2 linked regions of the Pyxidicoccus trucidator genome follow. The protein of the gene in region 1 interacts with the protein of each later gene in a pairwise test. Links are inferred from orthologs where the notes say so. Each region holds a gene or a part of one and is shown on either strand. Other genes may lie near its edges. The genes, in order: G4D85_RS44835 and G4D85_RS24685.

What was found.
Region 2: the proteins of G4D85_RS44835 (region 1) and G4D85_RS24685 interact in binary tests that used the Escherichia coli proteins (3 or more experiments, as listed by UniProt). The link is inferred for Pyxidicoccus trucidator from one-to-one orthologs.

Annotation. Positions count from the first base shown.
Region 1 is NZ_JAAIXZ010000028.1:35,235-43,609, forward strand. Bases 4,427-7,374 are described here. They hold G4D85_RS44835 (protein-disulfide reductase DsbD family protein), read left to right. Parts: upstream 4,427-5,153; coding sequence 5,154-6,596; downstream 6,597-7,374. Other genes in these bases: G4D85_RS44830 (SPFH domain-containing protein), read left to right, coding at 4,427-5,090; G4D85_RS44840 (tRNA-uridine aminocarboxypropyltransferase), read right to left, coding at 6,615-7,229; G4D85_RS44845 (hypothetical protein), read right to left, coding at 7,226-7,374. Also shown: Fe-S protein assembly co-chaperone HscB, read right to left, coding at 1-208; G4D85_RS44815 (HesB/IscA family protein), read right to left, coding at 312-716; Fe-S cluster assembly scaffold IscU, read right to left, coding at 741-1,142; G4D85_RS44825 (IscS subfamily cysteine desulfurase), read right to left, coding at 1,271-2,632; more of G4D85_RS44830, read left to right, coding at 3,021-4,426; more of G4D85_RS44845, read right to left, coding at 7,375-7,774; G4D85_RS44850 (DMT family transporter), read right to left, coding at 7,880-8,375. UniProt on the Escherichia coli protein: Required to facilitate the formation of correct disulfide bonds in some periplasmic proteins and for the assembly of the periplasmic c-type cytochromes.
Region 2 is NZ_JAAIXZ010000009.1:44,874-55,144, forward strand. What follows is about bases 4,200-7,198. They hold G4D85_RS24685 (TlpA family protein disulfide reductase), read left to right. Parts: upstream 4,200-5,421; coding sequence 5,422-5,976; downstream 5,977-7,198. Other genes in these bases: G4D85_RS24680 (heme lyase CcmF/NrfE family subunit), read left to right, coding at 4,200-5,421; G4D85_RS24690 (zinc ribbon domain-containing protein), read left to right, coding at 6,004-7,191. In the rest of the region: spore coat polysaccharide deacetylase ExoL, read right to left, coding at 1-235; heme ABC exporter ATP-binding protein CcmA, read left to right, coding at 641-1,297; G4D85_RS24660 (heme exporter protein CcmB), read left to right, coding at 1,294-2,001; cytochrome c biogenesis protein CcsA, read left to right, coding at 2,005-2,724; G4D85_RS24670 (hypothetical protein), read left to right, coding at 2,727-2,912; G4D85_RS24675 (cytochrome c maturation protein CcmE), read left to right, coding at 2,918-3,400; more of G4D85_RS24680, read left to right, coding at 3,397-4,199; G4D85_RS24695 (hypothetical protein), read right to left, coding at 7,212-8,090; G4D85_RS24700 (peptidoglycan-binding domain-containing protein), read left to right, coding at 8,851-9,462; G4D85_RS24705 (hypothetical protein), read left to right, coding at 9,471-10,271. UniProt on the Escherichia coli protein: Involved in disulfide bond formation. Catalyzes a late, reductive step in the assembly of periplasmic c-type cytochromes, probably the reduction of disulfide bonds of the apocytochrome c to allow covalent linkage with the heme.

The sequences.
Region 1 (8,375 bases):
AGGCGCGGCGCACCGGGTCCTTCAGCGTCTTGAAGGCCTCGTTGAGCGCGGTGGTGCCCTCCAGTGCCTTGAGGCGCTCGCGAGCGTCGGCCTGCGCCACCCGGTCCGGGTGGAGCCGCAGCGACTGCTCGCGGTACTGCTTCTCCAGCGCCGGCACGTCCACGTCATAGGCGCGCGGCAGCCCGAAGACGTCGAAGTGGGTCCTCACAGGGGGCTCTCCAAAGGGGTGACAAACGAAAAGGGCCCGGCGGCTGGCCGGGCCCATGTGTCGGTGGCCCCGCCCGGGAAGGGGCGGAGCACCGGAGGCCGCTTCAGACGGAGAAGCTCTCTCCGCAGCCGCAGGCGGCCTTCACGTTGGGGTTCTCCAGCTTGAAGCCGGAGGCCATCAGCGTCTGCTCGAACACCAGCGTGGTGCCGATGAGGTACAGGTAGCTCTTCGGGTCCACGAAGACGCGCACGCCGTCCTTCTCGAAAATCTTGTCGCGCTCGCGGGACTTCTCGGACCACTCCATGGAGTACTGGAGGCCCGAGCAGCCGCCGCCCTTCACGGCCAGCCGCAGGCCCGCCTCGGGCGTCTGGCGCTGCTCCAGCAGCTCCTTCAGCCGGCCCACCGCGCTGTCCGCGATGACAATGCCCTTCGGGGGGGCGGGCTTCGCCGCGGGCGCGGTGGCAGGCGGCTGGCTCTGCATCGTCTCCTGGGTCGCCTGCTCACTCATGGTTGCCTCTCCCGTCCCGCCGCGTCAGGACGCCTTGGCCTGGCGCGCGGCGCGCTTCTTCTTGAAGTCCTCGATGGCCGCCTTGATGGCGTCCTCGGCCAGCACGGAGCAGTGGATCTTCACCGGCGGCAGGGACAGCTCGCGGGCCACGTCCTTGTTGGAGATGGTCATCGCCTCGTCCACCGTCTTGCCCTTCACCCACTCGGTGACGAGCGAGGAGGAGGCGATGGCCGAGCCACAGCCGAAGGTCTTGAAGCGGGCATCTTCGATGCGCCCGTCCTCGGTGATCTTCAGCTGCAGGCGCATCACGTCGCCGCAGGCGGGGGCGCCCACCAGACCGGTCCCCACGTTCGGGTCTTCCTTGTCCATCGTCCCGACGTTACGGGGGTTCTCGTAGTGGTCGATGACCTTGTCGCTGTAAGCCATATCGACTCCTTCAACGGATGCTTCGCACCAAAGGTTCCGGAGGGCAATGCCCCCCATCCGAGGGGCCATGCGCTCCGCTGTATGCCAGGAAAGACGGGCTAATGCGCCGTTCACTCGGATGGGCGGCGCTAGTGCGCCGTCCACTCAATCGACTTCAGGTCGATGCCTTCCTTGGCCATCTCGTAGAGCGGGCTCATCTCCCGCAGCTTGCGGACCTTGCCCACGACCAGCTCTACCACGTAATCGACTTCCTCTTCCGTGGTGAAGCGGCCCAGGCCGAAGCGGATGGAGCTGTGCGCCAGCTCCTCGTCCACGCCCAGCGCCCGGAGCACGTAGGACGGCTCCAGCGAGGCGGACGTGCAGGCGGAGCCCGAGGACACGGCCACGTCCTTGATGCCCATCATCAGGGACTCACCCTCGGCGTGGGCGAAGGAGATGTTGAGGTTGCCCGGCAGCCGGTGCTCCATGGAGCCGTTGATGACCGTCATGTCCAGCGCGTCCGTCAGCCCCTTCCGGAGCTTCTCGCGCAGCCGGAGGATGCGGGCGGACTCCTCGGGCAGCTCCTTGCGGGCGAACTCCGCCGCCGCGCCGAAGCCGACGATGGCCGCCACGTTCAGCGTGCCGGAGCGCATGCCGCGCTCGTGGCCGCCGCCGTCGATGATGGGGGCGATGCGCACGCGCGGCTTGCGGCGCACGTAGAGGGCGCCGACGCCCTTGGGGCCGTACATCTTGTGCGCGGTGATGGACGCGAGGTCCACCTTCATGGCCTCCACGTCGAAGGGCACCTTGCCGATGCCCTGCACCGCGTCGCAGTGGAAGAGCACGCTCTTGGAGCGGCACAGGGCGCCAATCTCCGCGACGGGCTGCACGGTGCCAATCTCGTTGTTGGCGAACATGATGGAGACCAGCACCGTCTTCGGCGTCATCGCCGCGGCCAGCTTCTCCAGGCTCACCCGGCCGTCCTGCTCCACGTCCAGGTAGGTGACGCGCGCGCCGCCGGTGGGCAGCTCCGCCCACTTCTTGTAGGTGGCGTCGTTCTCCACGTCGAACTTCGCGGCCAGCTCGGCGAGGTTGTCCTCGGTGACGTCCTGCTCGGCCAATTGCGCCAGGCGCAGCGCCTTCAGCTCGTCCAGGCGCTCCTGGCGGATGCGCTCCAGGCGCTTGCAGGTGTCCAGGACGGCCTTGTGCTCCGTCTTGAGGGTGATGATGTGGTCACCCTTGGACTTGTAGAACTCGATGACGCCCTTGATGGCCAGGTTGTCGGACTCGGTGGCGCCGGAGGTGAAGACGATTTCCTGCTCGGACGCGCCGATGAGCTCGGCCACCTGCTGGCGGGCCTTCTTCACCGCTGCCTCGGCCTTCCAGCCGAACACGTGGTTGCGGCTGGCCGCGTTGCCGAAGTCCTCGCGCAGGTAGGGCAGCATGACCTCCAGCACCCGCGGGTCCAGCGGCGTGGTGGCGTGGTAGTCCATGTAGATCGGCAGCTTCACCATTGCTTCCAACACCTTCCTGTAAGGGGGCTTCTACCGCCCCCGCGCCCCGGCGCCAGCAGGTGGCGCGCCGCAGAGGTCCTACACCAGCGCACATGAATGTGGACCGGACTGGTCAAATATAAAAAGGAGTGCCCCCGGGTCAAGCGAACATAAGGCGCACGCGAGATGTGGGAGGTGCTCCGGAATGGCGCCCGGGCGCAGCCCCAGGCTCTGGAGTTGCGCCGTCCGGGTTCAACGCCGCGCCGCCGTGGATCACTCCGGGTGCACCGTTCTGGAGCGGAGTGCGCCGGAATGGCGCGGCCCCTTCGCCCAAAGGCCTGATTTCCCGGCAGGCCATGCCTTGGCCGACTGCCTGCACAGAGGCCCTGTCGCAAGGGAGGCAGGCATGAGCGCGAACACGAAGCAGGCGGCCAAGGCGAAGGAGTCCCCCGAGTCCGGTGAGGCAGGTGGCAGGACTCAGCTCGTCCGTGTGGACGGCGGCGGGGGTGGCAGCGGGAGGGGAGAGCACCACATTCGCCATGCGGAAGGGTGGCGCGCGGGCAAGCCGGTGGAGGACCCGGAGAAGATGAAGCGCTGGGGGCTCGTCACGGCGCGGCCCAGCGAGTTCCTCGTCCACATGCGGCGCGGCCGGGTGCGCGACGTCAGCGGCCAGGGCGCCAGCTGCTTCAAGCTGCCGGGCGACTCGGTGGCGATTGTGCCCACCAGCATCCAGCGGCTCCAGTTCACCGCGGACCAGGTGACGAACGAGAAGGTGGGCGTCCAGGTGACGGGCCTCGCGGTGTACCGCATCGCGGACCCGCTGGTGGCCTTCCGGATGCTCAACTTCTCCTTCCCGGAGCGGGCGCAGGAGAAGCTGGCGGAGCTGCTGCGGGAGATGTTCGTGGGCGCCGCGCGGCGACTCGTGGCGAACATGTCCGTGGAGGAGTGCTTCTCCAAGCGCAAGGAGGGCATCGCCGCGGAGCTGATGCGCGAGATTGCCCCGGTGGTGGCGGGCAACGGCAAGCTGGAGGACCAGGTGGACGCGGGCTGGGGCGTCATCCTGGACACGATTGAAATCCAGGACGTGCGCGTCCTGTCCTCCACCGTCTTCGAGAACATGCAGGCGCGCTTCCGCCGCGAGCAGGAGCGGCAGGCGCGCGAGGCGGAGCTGGCCAAGGAGCGCTTCGTCCACCGCGAGGAGACGGAGGCCGAGCGGCAGCTCAGCCTGCAGCGGCTGGCGGCCGAGGAGGAGGTGCGCCAGGGCCGGCAGGTGGCCGACGAGCAGGCCCGGCTGGATGCGCTGGCGGTGGAGGCGCGCGTCGCCGAGGCGAAGCTCGCCCAGGAGCGCACGCTGAAGCAGGAGCAGGCCACGGTGGAGCGTCAGGTGGCGCTCACCCGGCTGGCCGCCGAGCAGGAGGTCCGCCAGAAGAAGCAGGTCTCCGACGAGCAGGCGAAGCTGGAGGCGCTGGCCGGAGAGTCCCGCCTGTCCGAGGCGAAGATTGTCTCCGAGCGCACGCTGTCCATCAGCCGCGCGCAGGTGGAGATGGAGAAGCTGCAGCGCGAGCAGGAGGACGAAATCGCCCGTCAGCGCATGGCGCTGGAGACGCTCAAGCGCGAGCAGGACACGAACGTGCACCAGGCGAAGCTGGAGCTGGAGAAGCTCAAGCTGGCGCAGGAGGCCGAGGCCGCGCAGGCGAAGGTGGAGCTGGTGCGCCTGCAGCGCGTGCAGGAGGCGGACGCCGCGAAGGCGCAGCTGGAGCTGGCCCGCCAGCAGCGCGAGGCGGAGCTGGAGCTGGCCCGTCAGGAGCGCGAGCAGCAGCTGGAGCTGGCGCGGCTGCAGCGGGAGCAGGAGGCGGAGTCCACCAAGGCGCGCATGGAGCTGGCGCGGCAGCTGCGCGAGCAGGAAATCGAATTGGCGGCGCAGCAGCACGACCAGGAGCTGTCGCTGCAGAAGCAGAAGCGCGAGCAGGAGGTGGAGCTGGCGCGGCTTCGGGCCGAGCAGGAGGCGGAAGCCGAGAAGGGCCGCCTGGTGCTGGAGCGCATGCGCCGCGAGCAGGAGCAGACGACGGCGCGGCACGAGGCGCTGCTCGCCGAGCACCAGCAGGAGGCGGAGCGGCTGCACGCGGAGCTCCAGGTGGTGCAGGCGCGCAAGTCCATCGTCGAGACGGAGGTGGCCATCGCCGAGCTGCGCGTGCGCAAGGACCGGACGCACCAGGAGCTGGAGCTGGTCAAGGCTCGGGCGCTGCGCGACATCGAGAACAGCGTGAGCGCGGAGGTCATCCAGATGACGCTCGCGCAGCAGCTGCCGCAGGTGGCCGCCGCCTTCCAGCAGAAGATGGGCGAGGTGCACGTCACGGCGGTGGATGGGGCCAACCCGTTTGGTTACATCGCCGCCGCGGTGGAAGGTGTCATGGGGTTGGCGCGCTCCGCGGGCCTCAAGGTGCCTGCCTCCTCGCCTGCCTCTCCGGCGCAGTAGCCCGTTTCCCCGGGCCTGCGTATAGAGGGTGGGCCCGCAGGGGAATGACGGAGCGAAGCGCACATGGACGCGAAGAGACTGGCAGTGGTGGCGGTGCTGGCGGGTGTGGCGGTGGCCGTGGTGCCCTGGCTGCTGCCCACCGGCCCCACTGCCGGCCTGGACGCGGCCCGGTTCCTCGAATCGGGCAGCCTGGCGGTGGGCGCCGCGGTGGTGTTCGCCGGCGGGCTGCTCACCGCCCTGACACCCTGCGTCTACCCGCTCATCCCGATTACCGTCTCCGTCTTCGGTGCGCGGAAGGCGGAGGGGCGGGGCAAGGCGCTGCTCCTCACCTCGGCCTACATCGTGGGCATGGGGGTGGTGTTCAGCGCGCTGGGAATCCTGGCGGCGAAGACGGGCCAGGCCTTCGGCGCGCTGCTGGGGCATCCGGCGGTGGTGTCGGGGCTGGCGGTGTTCCTGCTGCTGCTGGCCACGTCCATGTTCGGCGCCTTCGAGCTGGCGCTGCCGTCCAACTGGCAGTCGAAGCTGACGTCGGTGGGCGGCTCGGGCGTGGCGGGCGCGTTCCTCATGGGCAGCGTGTCGGGCTTCCTCGCGGCGCCCTGCACCGGGCCGGTGCTGACGGGCCTGCTGGCCTTCGTGGCGAAGACGGCCAACACCACGCTGGGCGCGACGCTGCTGTTCATCTACGCGCTGGGCATCGGCGTGCCCTTCTTCCTCATCGGCGTCTTCACCGTGCGGCTGCCGCGTGGCGGCGTGTGGATGGAGTGGGTGAAGAGCGTGCTGGGCATCATGCTGGTGGCGCTGGCCTTCAGCTACCTCAAGGACGCGATGCCCTGGGCGCGTGACGTGGTGAAGGGGCTGGGCGCGCAGGTGGGGCAATTGCCGGGCGCGGCCATCGCCGCGGTGCTGGCGGTGGCGGGCGTGCTGGTGGGCGCGGTGCACCGCTCGTTCAAGGAGGGCGCGCGCGACTTCTCGCTGAAGGCGCTGGGCGTGGCGCTGGTGGTGGTGGCGCTGGTGCTGCGCGGCGGCGCGCTGGACGCGGGCCCGGTGGGCACGCTGTGGGTGAGCCTGGGCCTGGCCGAGCCGCCCGTGGCGCCGTCCTGGCGGTGGCACCACGTCATGCCCGCGAAGCAGGCGACGTTCTCCCCGGAGGAGTTCGAGAAGGTGCTCGCGCAGGCGAAGGCCGACGGGCGCCCGGTGCTCATCGACTTCTTCGCGGACTGGTGCGCGGCCTGCAAGGAGCTGGACCGCGAGACGTACCCCGCGCCGGAGGTCATCTCCCAGTCGTCGGAGGGCCAGTTCCTCAACATCAAGATTGATGCGACGAACAGCGAGGACGCGCTGGATGCGCTGCTGGAGCGCTTCGGCGTGGAGGGCCTGCCCACCGTGGCCTTCGTGTCGCCGCAAGGCGAGGTGCTGACGAAGCCGCGCATCACCGGCTTCCTGGAGCCCAGCCCGTTCGCCCAGGAGATGAAGAAGGCGCGCTGCTCGTCCGAAGGCGCCTGCTGAGCCTCGTGACGGGGGACTTCAGTCCCCATCGTCCGCGTCACAGCCGGGCGTCGCCAGCCGTCCACGGCTCATCATCACCCGGTCGATCATCACCTCGTGCAGCGCGTAGAGGGGGCTGGCCACGTGCTCGCCCTCCAGGTGCGCCAGCGCTCCGGCGATGGCCTCCAGCGTGGACATGCCGTCCGGGTGCGGCGGCCGCCTCAGGCGGCGTGTGTCCGGCAGCGGTGGGGGCAGCTTCAGGCCCGGCAGCCGTCGCAGCGCCGGCACCCGCTGCACCATGCGGCGCGCCTGTCCCCAGCTTCCGTCCAGGACGATGAGTCGCGCGGGCGGAGTTGCGTCCGGCGTGGTCTCCAGCTGCGTGTCCGGGAAGAGCAGCCACGTGTCCGGCGCCTCCAGCACGGAGGTGTCGAAGGGCTGGCCCGGCGAGCCATAGGAGACGATGCGGCAGCGGGGCAGGGCGAGCGCCGCCATCCGCGCCGTGTTGGTGGACTTCAACGTCTCCTTGTGGTGGCGGATGACAAGCAGCTCCGTGCGCGTGGCGATGCTCGGCACCTCGGCGCACAGACACAGGTAGGTGGGCAGGAAGCAACGCGGGCAGCGGCCAGCGAGGTCCTCCGGGGTTCGAGACCTCATTTCCCCTGACGGTAGCGCTCCATGAGGGTGCGCGCCTCGCGCAGCTTCTCCTCGACGAAGCGGTCGTCCGCGTCCGGCTCGTAGTCGGCGTCCGGCAGGTCGAGGTGGAAGAGGGCGGACAGGCTCGTGGGCGTGACTTCCAGCCACTCGGCCGTGCGGTTGAGGGCGGCCTGCCGGCGACCGGCGAAGGTTTCCGGGCCGTCCTCGGGGCCGCAGCGGCAGATGCGGGCCGAGTCTCCCGACACGTCCACGTAGAGGCCCAGCACCTCCGCGTCCAGCTCCGCGGCCAGCGCGCAGGTGGCCTCGCTGACGTAGGCGGCCATGGCCTGGGCGGCGGAGCGCTCCGTCAGCGAGCGGACGAGGAACACCTGCCAGCCCGCCTCGGTGAGGGGCCCCGCCTCCTGCAGCGGCGCCAGCTCCGCGGGCGGCGCCTGGATGCGAGAGAGCAGCCGCCGCACGGGCGCCTCCAGCCGCTCGAGCCGGGCGCTCGACGCGGGGCAGAAGAAGACGACGCGGTACTCACGGCTGTCGGCTGCGGTTTCCATAGGCATACGGCGTCGCCAGGAACAGAGAAGGTGTCCGCGGAGTGCGGGGCCCCAAGAGGACCAAAGGACTCCCCGCACACGCAAGGGGGGAATTGGGACGAGGGTTCAGGGTGTGGCGGACGGCTCCGGCAGGAGCCGCGCGGGGGCCCGGCGCTCGGCGGCCACCCAGGCGCCCGTCACCAGCACCAGCAGTCCTCCTACGATGCCAGCGGGCGTCAGCGCCTCCGCGAAGAAGACCATGCCCACCACCGAGGCAGTAAGGGGTTCCAGGTAGGTAAGGGCTCCCGCCGCCGCGGTGGGCACATGCCGCAGCCCGGCATTGAAGAGGATGTTTCCAATGAGGCCACACGCCACGCCGCCGACGAGGACTCGGAGTGTGGCTTCGTCCAGCGCCGAGGGCAGGGCCTCGGCGCCGAAGTACAGCAGCAGCGCGGCCATGGAGAGGGGAGCGTGCAGCGAGGTGACGGCGAGTGGAGAGTAGGCGCGCGCCGCTTCCTTCGAGCCCAGGACGATGACCGCGTAGAACAGGGCGCTCGCCGCGCCCAGCGTCGCGGTGAGCCCGGAGAAGGCGGTGCCGGGCTGGATGATGAGCAGGGCCAGG
Region 2 (10,271 bases), on another replicon or contig:
ACAGGTCCTTCTTCGCGACGCGCCGGCCGGACATGACGTCCACCGCGTCGCCGATGGAGGCCAACTCGTAGCCGGCCGCGTTCGCCTCCTCCAGGTGCTTGCGGAACGTCTCCTGGGAGATGAGCAGCCCGGGAATGGAGCGCTGCAGCTCCCCCGTGAAGTCGCTCACCACGCGGTGGTAGCTGACGATGAGGATGCGCCGCCCACCGGACTGGGAGCGGCGATACGCCGCCATCGCCCGCCGCAGCCCGCTGTAGTGCATCACTCCCGCCGCCGCCGCCTTGACTGCCCTGCGTACCACCTTGCCACTCGCCATCACGCCCTCCGCGCGGAGAAGAAACCTCCCGCCCGCCTCCTCCCTCGTTGGGGAGGAGTACCCACGCCGCGCCATTGCAGGGGGAATGCCATGCCGAAAGTAGGCACCCGCGCGCCTCCGGCAGAGGGACTGCCCAGGAGGCTCGGAGGGCTGCCGGGCGGTGGACGCTCCCTCCGGTGGAAACCCGACGGAGCGCACGGGCACCTACGACCACATGCAGGGGAAAAGCTTTCCCGATCCAGTGGCCCGCTCCTTCACTGACCGGCCGGCCCTCCGGGTTTCACTGGAGGACATTTCCATTTCCGGATACGAACGACGGCGCCGATGCCTCCCCTCCCCGCCGCCGCGCTCGCGCTGCACGACGTCAGCAAGCGTTATGGGCGCCGCTGGGCCCTGGCGCGTCTGACGTACGCGCTCCCCGCGGGCCGCTCCCTGTTGCTTACCGGACACAATGGCTCCGGGAAGACCACCCTGCTGCGCCTCGTGGCCACCGCGCTGAGCCCCACTGCGGGCCGCGTGGAGGTGCTGGGCCGGGACGCGGTGGTGGACCGGGACGCGGTGCGTCGCGACGTGGCGCTCCTGTCCCACGCCAGCTTCCTCTACGAGGACCTCACCGCGGAGCAGAACCTCACCGTGCTGGCGCGGCTGCTCGGCATCTCCTCGCCCCGGGACGCCGCCAGCGCGCTGCTCACCCGCGTGGGCCTCACCCGCCGCTCGGACACCCCGGTGCGCAGCTTCAGCGCCGGCATGCGCAAGCGGCTCGCCATCGCCCGGCTGCTGCTGAAGGCCCCCTCCATCGCCCTGCTGGACGAGCCCTTCGGCGAGTTGGACCCGCAGGGCATCCGCGACATGGAGGGCATCATCGCGGAATTGAAGGCCGGCGGCGTCACCGTCATCCTCGCCACCCACCTCGTCGAGCAGGGCATGTCCCTGTGCGAGGAGCGCCTCCACCTGCAGGACGGACGGGCGGTGGCCGCATGAGCGCCCCGGCTCCACGTCCCCGCGCCATCGGCCTCGTCCCCGCCACCCTGGCCCTGCTGCGCAAGGATTTGCTCATCGAGTGGCGCACCCGCGCGCGCCTCAACGCCATCATCTTCTTCGCGCTGGCCACGCTGCTGATGTTCTCCTTCGCGCTCGGGCCGGACACGAAGCTGCTGGAGAAGAACGCGGGCGGCTACTTCTGGCTCGCCATCCTCTTCGCCAGCGTGCTCGCCCTGGGTGAGTCCTTCCGCGTCGAAGCGGAGAACGCGTGCATGGACGGCGTGCGGCTCGCCCCCGCCGACGCGCGCGCCATCTTCCTCTCCAAGGCGGTGGGCAACGCCCTCCTCCTGACGGCCCTGGGCGCCCTGCTCGTCCCCGTCATGGTGGCCCTGTACGGCGTCCGCATCGTCACCAGCGTGGCGGACCTGGGCCTCATCCTCCTGCTCGGCTGCCTGGCACTCAGCGCGCCGGGTACCGTCTACGCGGCCATTTCCAGCAACGCCCGGGCTCGGGACGTGCTGCTGCCTCTGCTATTGTTCCCGCTCGTCATCCCGGCCCTCCTCTCCGCGACCAAGGCGACCACCCTGGTGCTTCAAGGAGACCCCATGAATCAGTTGAACTCATGGCTGGGACTGTTGGGCGGCTTCAATCTGATTTACTGGGGCGTAGGCTTCCTGCTGTTCCCGCGGATCATCGAGGACTGACCGATGAACAAGTTCATCAAGTGGGGCCTGCTGGCGCTCGGCCTGGGCCTGCTCGGTTATGGCTGGTGGCTGGGCCTGGCCTGGGCGCCGCCGGACCGGGAGATGGGGGACGTGCAGCGCATCATGTACGTCCACGTCCCGCTCCAGTGGGTGGCCATGCTGGCCATGTTCATCAACTTCGTGGCGGCGGTGGCGTTCCTGCTCAAGAGCAAGGCGAGCTGGGGGCTGGACTCCACGGCGGAGGCGTCGGCGGAGATTGGCCTGCTGCTGGGCACCGCGGGCATGATTACGGGCGCCATCTGGGGCCGGCCCACGTGGGGCGTCTACTGGTCCTGGGATCCGCGCCTGACGTCGGAAGCCATCATGCTGGTGACGTACGCGGGCTACCTGGTGCTGCGGAAGTTCGTGGAGGACCCGGACAAGCGCGCCACGTGGAGCGCGGTGGTGGCCATCATCGGCGCCATCAACCTGCCGATTGTGTGGTTCTCCGTGCGCTGGTGGCGCAGCCTGCACCAGGTGCAGTCCAGCCCCCGTACGGTGGACCCGGAGATGGTGCTGCCCCTGCGCGTGTCGGCCTTCGGCATGCTCTTCCTCACCCTCTTCCTGATGGCGGTGCGCTACCGCCAGGCCCTGGCCGAGCGCCAGGCCGAGGTGGCCCTGCCGGACGCGCTGCCGGGTGACATACCCGCGTCCCTGGCCCACAACCCCTCGAAGGTGGCCTGAACATGATGACGCTCTCGACGCTGATGGTCCTGGCCCAGGCGGCCCCGGGACAGGTGGGCAGCGGCCGCATCCAGGGTGGGTGGGGCTATGTCTGGGCCTGCTACGGGATTACGGTTGCCATGCTGCTTCTCTACTCGCTGTCCCTCTGGGTGCGTCGGCCCAGGGCCTCGCCCGACGCCAAGGAGTAATCGCCATGTCGCCTGTCGCCCGGAACCGACTCATCGCCCTCGGGGCCCTGCTCGTCGCGGGGGCCGGACTGGCCTTCGTGGCCTTCGGCAACATCGGGGAGAACCTCGTCTACTACTGGAGCCCCTCGGAGATGCTGGGCCAGGGTAACAAGGCCTACTCGGCCACCATCCGCCTGGGCGGCGTGGTGCAGCCGGGCAGCATCCAGTGGAACGAGCAGCACACCACGCTGCACTTCCGCGTGGCGGACGATGTCAAGGACGGCGCGCCCAGCGTGCTGGTGCGCTCCACGGAGACGCCTCCGCAGATGTTCCGCGACAAGATTGGCGTCGTGGTGGAGGGCACCTACGACAAGTCCGGCGTCTTCAGCTCCAACCGGCTGATGGTCAACCACTCCAACGAGTACCGCGCCCCCAAGGAGGGCGAGGACCCGAACAAGTGGCGGGAGACGCTCTCCGACGCCACCACCGCCAGCGTGGGGACGAAGTGAACGGAACCGTCGGATACGGCCTGGTGCTGGGAGGGCTCGCGTTCGCGGCCTTCGGCGCCATTGTAGGCCTGGCCACCGGGATGCGCCGCAGTGAGGCGGGCTTCCCGTGGGTGATGCGCGCGGTGTGGGGCTTCGCCGCCTGCATGGTGGGCGCGAACCTGGTCATGGTGAACGCGCTCCTCACGCATGACTTCAGCGTGAAGTACGTGGCGCAGGTGGGCAGCCGGGACACCCCGGTGCTGTACACGATTGTGTCGCTGTGGAGCGCCCTGGAGGGGTCCATCCTCTTCTGGGGGCTCATCATGGCCGGGTACATCGCCGCCTTCGCCTTCATCCACCGGCGCGAGCACGCGCGGTACATGCAACTGGCGCTGGGCACCATGCTGGCGGTGGGCGTGTTCTTCGCCTTCCTCATCGCCGGCCCGGCCAACCCGTGGGGCGCCGTGTTCCCGGTGCCGGCGGACGGCCCCGGCCCCAACCCGCTGCTGCAGAACCACATCCTCATGGTCATCCACCCGCCCATGCTCTACCTGGGCTACGTGGGCATGACGGTGCCCTTCGGCGTCGCGGTGGCGGGCCTGCTGCGCGGCGAGATTGGCGAGGCGTGGATGGCGCCCCTGCGCCGGTGGACGATGGTGGCGTGGGCCTTCCTGTCCATCGGCATCATCCTCGGCGCGTGGTGGGCCTACGCCGTGCTCGGCTGGGGCGGCTACTGGGCGTGGGACCCGGTGGAGAACGCGTCCTTCCTGCCGTGGCTGACGGCGACGGCGTTCATGCACTCCACCATGGTGCAGGAGCGCAAGCGGATGCTGAAGCTGTGGACGCTCAGCCTCGCGCTCGCGTCCTTCGTGCTGACGATTCTGGGCACGTTCATGACGCGCTCGGGCATCTTCAACTCGGTGCACTCCTTCACCCAGTCGGACATCGGGCCCACCTTCCTGGTGTTCCTCGGCGTGCTGCTGGTGGTGTGCATCGGCCTGCTGGCGTCGCGAGGCCACCTGCTGGCGCCGGAAGGCCGGCTGAGCTCGCCGATGTCGCGTGAGACGAGCATCCTGGTGAACAACCTGGTGTTCGTGGCGATTACCTTCACGGTGCTGCTGGGCACGCTGTACCCGCTGGTGTCCGAGGCCGTGCGCGGCGTCCGCGTCAGCGTGGGCGAGCCCTACTTCAACAAGATGGCGGTGCCGGGCGGCATCGCCGTGCTCTTCCTGATGGGCGTGGGCCCGGTGCTGCCGTGGGGCACGCCGGACAAGGCCACGCTGCGCCGGCAGTTCATCATCCCCGCGGTGGTGGGGCTGCTGGTGACGGCGGCCTGCTACGCCTGGGGGCTGCGCGGCGTCTACCCGCTGATGACGTTCGGCCTGGCGGCCTTCGTCACCGTCATCACCGTGCGCGAGCTGGTGTCGCCGGTGCGGGTGCGCATGTCCGAGCGCAAGGAGGGCCTCTTCACCGCGCTGGTGACGAGCGCCACCAAGGCGCAGCGCCGCTTCGGCGGCTACGTGGTGCACCTGGGCATCGTCCTCATCATCGTCGCCGTGGCGGCCTCGTCCGCGTACGTGAAGCACACGTCCGGCACGGTGCGGAAGGGCGAGTCGCTGGAGCTGGACGGCTACCAGATGAAGTACCTGGGGCTGGTCAGCGGCGAGGAGCCGCACCGCACCTTCGTGGCGGCGCGCCTGGAAGTCACCGCGCCCAACGGGAGCACGCTCGAGCAGCGGCCGCGCCTGAACTACTACGAGCGGAGCACGGACCCCATCGGCACCCCGGCGGTGCGCGAGACGGCGGCCGAGGACCTCTACATCTCGCTGATGGCCTTCTCCGAGCAGTCCGGCACGGCGAGCTTCAACGTCTGGGTCTTCCCGCTGGTGGGGTGGATCTGGTGGAGCATTCCCCTGCTGGTGCTGGGCACGCTCATCTCCATCTGGCCGCGCCGCAAGACGGCGGTGGCGATGGCCACGGCGCCTGGCGTGGGCGCGTCGCCTCCGCTGGCCGGTGGGGACGCGGAGCGGGGGGCGGCTTAAATGGGACGCTGGCGCTACACCCTGGGCTTCGTGGCCCTCAGCGTGGGCCTCATCGCCGTGCTCTACAAGGGCTTCGGCCGCAACCCGCACGAGGTGCCCTTCATGATGAAGGGCCAGGCCGCTCCGACGTTCGCCCTGCGCGCGCTGGACACCGGCGAGCGGGTGAGTCTGGAAGACTTGAAGGGCCGCCCGGTGGTCATCAACTTCTGGGCGTCCTGGTGCGGGCCGTGCCAGATGGAGCACCCGGTGCTGGAGTGGGGCGCCCGCGAGTTCGGCTCGCAGGCGGTGTTCCTCGGCGTCGTCTTCGAGGACACCGAGGACAACGCGCGCCAGTTCCTCCAGCGGTTCGGCGCCAGCTTCCCGCAGTTGGTGGACCCGCGCTCGCGCATGGCGGTGGACTACGGCGTGGCCGGCGTGCCGGAGACGTACTTCATCGACCCGAAGGGCATCATCCAGGGCAAGCACGTGGGCCCCATCGACCCGCAGACGCTCGCCACGCGCATCCGCGAGCTGACGGGGAGCGCGCCTTCCACCCCCGTCGAGGCGAACCGCTAGCAACCCCGAGTCAGTGAGGACGTACCCATGCGGTGCCCGGAGTGCGGCGAGGCCGGCGATGGCCGGCTGAAGTACTGCGAGAACTGCGGCGCGAAGATGCCGGTGTCCGCCCAGGCCACCGGCTCGCGTCCGGCGCTGCGCTCCTCGGGGCCCAAGCGTGGGGCCTCGGAGCCCGCGTACGCGGCGGAGATCCTCGAGGAGGTGGACGCCCACTCCCGGCCCTACCCCGTCGGCGAGGCCGCCGCCGCGCCCGAGCTGGACCCGGAGGACAAGACGGACCCCGGGCGCTCGCGGCCCGCGTATGACGGCCCGAAGTGGCTGGCCCACGTGCCCGCGCACTCGCCCACCGTGGCGGGCGTGGGGCTGCTGGCCGTGGCGCTGGTGCTGGGCATCCTCCCCTTCTTCTCCGGCCCGGGCGTGCCCGGCTCGCTGCTGGCGCTGGTGGCCGGCGCGGTGCTGGTGGCGCGCGAGCTGCGCGAGGCCGGCGAGGCGCCCGGCTTCACCGAGCTGGTGCCGGAGGTGCTGCTGCGCCCCGAGGCCGGCGCGCTGTCCACGGTGGTGCTGGCGGCCGTCGCGGTGCGGACGCTGGGCCTGGGCCTCACCCCGCTGCTGTGGCTGGCGGGCGCGGGGCTCGTCGTCCATTCGCAGTGGCGGAAGGTCATCGTCGGCGAGGACGGCGTGGCCCACTACTTCGAGCCGCGCCAGCTGCTGCTCATGCCCCGGCTGGTGGCGCTGGTGGGCGTGACGGTGTGCCTGCTGTCGCTCTTCACACCGTGGGGCGTGCTCAACCCGTCCCTGCCCACGCTCCCGGACAACGCCCCCGTGCCGCAGGGGCCTCCGGAGCTGCGCGTCATCAACGCCCGGCGGCCGTCGGACGACGTGCTCTACGCCGGGGCCAGCCGCGTCACCCTGTCCGGCTGGGACATGCCGGCGTCGGTGGTGGCGGAGCTGGCGCTGCTGGCCGTGCTCGCGCTGCTGGCGCTGCGCCCGGAGGTGGAGCGTCCTTCCTGGGCGCGCTTCGTGCCCGTGGGCGCGGTGGGCCTGGCCCTCGTCTGGGCGGTGGTGAATATCAGCCTGCGTCCGGGCCCCATCGGCTTCATCGTGGGCCTGGGCGCGGTGGGCATACTCGCCGTCATCGAGTTGCGGGAGGGCGGCCTGGCTGCAGTGGTGCCGGAGCCTCCCCCGCCCGAGTTCGATGACTCGGAGCAGGGGTAGCCCGGCCGCCTCCGCCTTCGCTATGGCGTGGTGAACTGGGTCAGCCAGTTCAGGTTGGTGCGCAGCGACCACGGGGCGGTGCCGCTCCGCCACGTCGAGTCCAGCGTGAGGCCGATGCAGCTCCCATTGCGCATGTAGCAGTGGTCTGCGTTGCCGTCGGAGACCTGCGTGTTGTCGATGATGTACCAGCCGCTGTTGTTGGCCTGGAGGCACGACGTCGCCAGCGGGCACGAGTAGCCCGTCAGCGTGGTGCTCTGGCTGCGCACCGCGGACTCGCCCGGACCAACGAAGGTGTCCTCCTCGCCGTTCACGACGCGGAGGCGGTCGCTCGGCAGGGTGCGGTTGCCGTTCGCGACGCAGGAGCGGAGGTCATAGATGGAGTACTGGACGCCCGCGCCCAGGCCGTAGGCCGCTCGAACGCGGGAGTCATGGTTCTTCGCCAGGATGGCCATGATGGAGCCCTGGCTGAAGCCCGACACCACCACGCCCTTGGAGCAGTCCGCCTTGGCCCGCGCACAGATGCGGCTGATGGCGCTGGAAGAGCGGCTCGAGTCATAGATGCACTTCGCGCGGCCCTGGAGCGTGGTGCAGGAGCCGAAGGTGGCGTTGTCATACTCCACGGTGGCCGCCACGTAGCCGCGGGCCGCCATCTCCTCCACGGCGGCCAGGGCCGATGAGTGGTCATAGGTCTCCGTGGTGCCCACCGTGTAGATGAACACAGGGTAGCGGCCCGTCGCCGCCGGCTCCCGGCCCCGGATGTTGTACGTCGTGCCGCAGATGAGGCCGCTGCCACCGGAGTACGTCCCGGTGAAGCTGCTCAGCGTCTGCGCATCGGCCGTGGGAGCAAACGCCAGCGTCAGGAACACACCCAGAAGGAAGCTCGAACCTGCACTCTTCATGACTTCTCCTCGTCGTTGGGGGGCACTGCACAGTCGGGTACCGCCAGCGCCGCGAGAGCGCGGCGCCGTCAGCTCATCAATCCGGCGTCTGTTGATACATTCTAATTCCCCAAAAACAGATTCTTGTCCATACCCGTTTTGAAAGTTGGGCGGGTTTTTCTTGTTTGATTCCGCAATGCGAAACATCGCCGGCCATGAGCAATGAATGTGTTTCGCCGTGCGAAATGAAGCCGTGAGTCCGCCCCTGATTCCGTCCTGCGGAACGCTCCGGGGCCTGGGTTCCGCGCAGCGAAACCAACCCTGGCATTCCGTTTCGCAATGCAAAATGACGCTCACATGACAGCGATTGCCAGAGCGCGTCATCGATTGCGCGACTGATTCAAGACAGACCCCGGGCGAGCCACGAGTCACGCATGACCACGGAAAGCCGGGGCTCTCAACGTGAGGGCTGCGGCTCGCGGGAAGCCGGACGGCCGGGCGACGGAAGGTCGACGCCCGGCCCTGGAGGTCTCATCCCAGGACTGTGACTGAGCGAACGAAACGCCTCGGCGCCCGTCCGCCAGCGATCAATCCCGCCGGACGGCTGGCGGGAGCAGCGTCGCCTCCCCGACCTGGGAGGTCCGGTTGAGTTAACCCAACCAACAAAACGAAGGATTCCGCTTTTCTTGCGTGCTTGAGCTTCCCCGGTCTTCGCGTACCTTGGCGCCGCCTTCAACACGGTACCGGCACCATCGCGAGTCCAGGCACGGGGGAGCGCGGAATGGTCAGCCCTAGGACGGCAGAGATCAGGACAGGAAGCACGAGCACCTTCACGCTCAAGCAGAAGCGCCTGCACCTCGTCCTGCTGGACCCACGCGAGGCGCCCTATGCCGGCCACGAGTACGTGCTCACCGTGGGCCGGACGGAGCACCGGGGCAGGACGGCCGCGGACGGCTCGCTCTCCCACGAGGTGCCCGCCCTCCCCAGCGGTGAGCTGGTGCTGAACCTCCCCGCGCCCCCGGCGCCCCCCGGGCCCACGCCCGCCCCCGTCTCGGTGGCCCCACCCGGAGCGCCACCACCCTACCCGCCCCCCGTCTCCGACACGGACTTCCCGGACGCGAGCCCCGCCCGCTCGAAGCGGAAGTCAGGGCCAGAGCCGGTGACGCTGCGCTGGGCGCTTCAGCTTCACCCGCTGATGAGCTTCGACGCGGACGCGCTTCGCGCCGCGCAGGAGCGCCTGCACAACCTGGGCTTCCCCGCCGACGGTGAGCGTGGTGCCCCAGGGCCTCGCACCCGGGCCGCGGTCCGCGCCTTCCAGCGCAGCCATGGCCTGCCGGAGACCGGGCAGCTCGCGGACGTACAGCGCGAGCTCATCCGCCACCACGACGCCTGACGCGCCCCATGCCTCGCATCGCGCTCACGGCCAGCGTCGCCCTCGCTCCGCCTGGAGGGAACAACCGGAACCGGCTGCGGCCCGCCAGCTTCGGAGTCACGGACTTCCGGCTCTCCACTCCGGGAGGCGCCTCGTCCCGGTGCCACCTCCCCACGCCCTTTCGCGCCCCCGACGGCGGAGAGGACGGCTTCCACTTCGCGCCCGAGCTGGAGCCGGTGGAGCTTGTCTACAGGTTGACCAACAGCGCCGCCCTGGCGCGCGTGGGCAGGCTGGAGCTCTTCACGCGCCACCGGAAGGCCCCGCTGTGGTCTCGCGAGCTGTCCTCGGAGGAGGTGACGTCGGGCGACCACCGCCTGCGCTGGGACGGACGCGTGGCCGTGTGCGAGGCCTTCCCGGATGGCGTCGTCACGGTGGAGCACTCGCCCTACAAGCTGAGGCTCACGCTCCAGGGCAGCGGCTGGGCGGAGTGCCCCGTGGCCTGGACGTACTTCCACGTGCTGGTGGATGGCCTGGAGCTGGAGCTGGGAGACCCGCGCGTGCTCGCGAAACAACGGGACCGCGAGCTGGCCCAAGCAGTGGGCCGGCTGCCCGCGCCCGGAGAGAAGGCGGAGGTTCGGCTCGTCGGCAATCTCTTCAAAGCGAAGCCCGAGGAGATGGCGGACGAAACCGACTTCCTGCAGCTCCGCGCCACCTGGGGCAACGGGCCGGACATCCCCATCTTCGCGCGCGCGTGGCTGAAGGACTCGGCGGGCCGCCGTGTGGATGCGCCGAAGGCCTTGGGCCGGGTGCGCTTCCTCTGGGATTGGGAG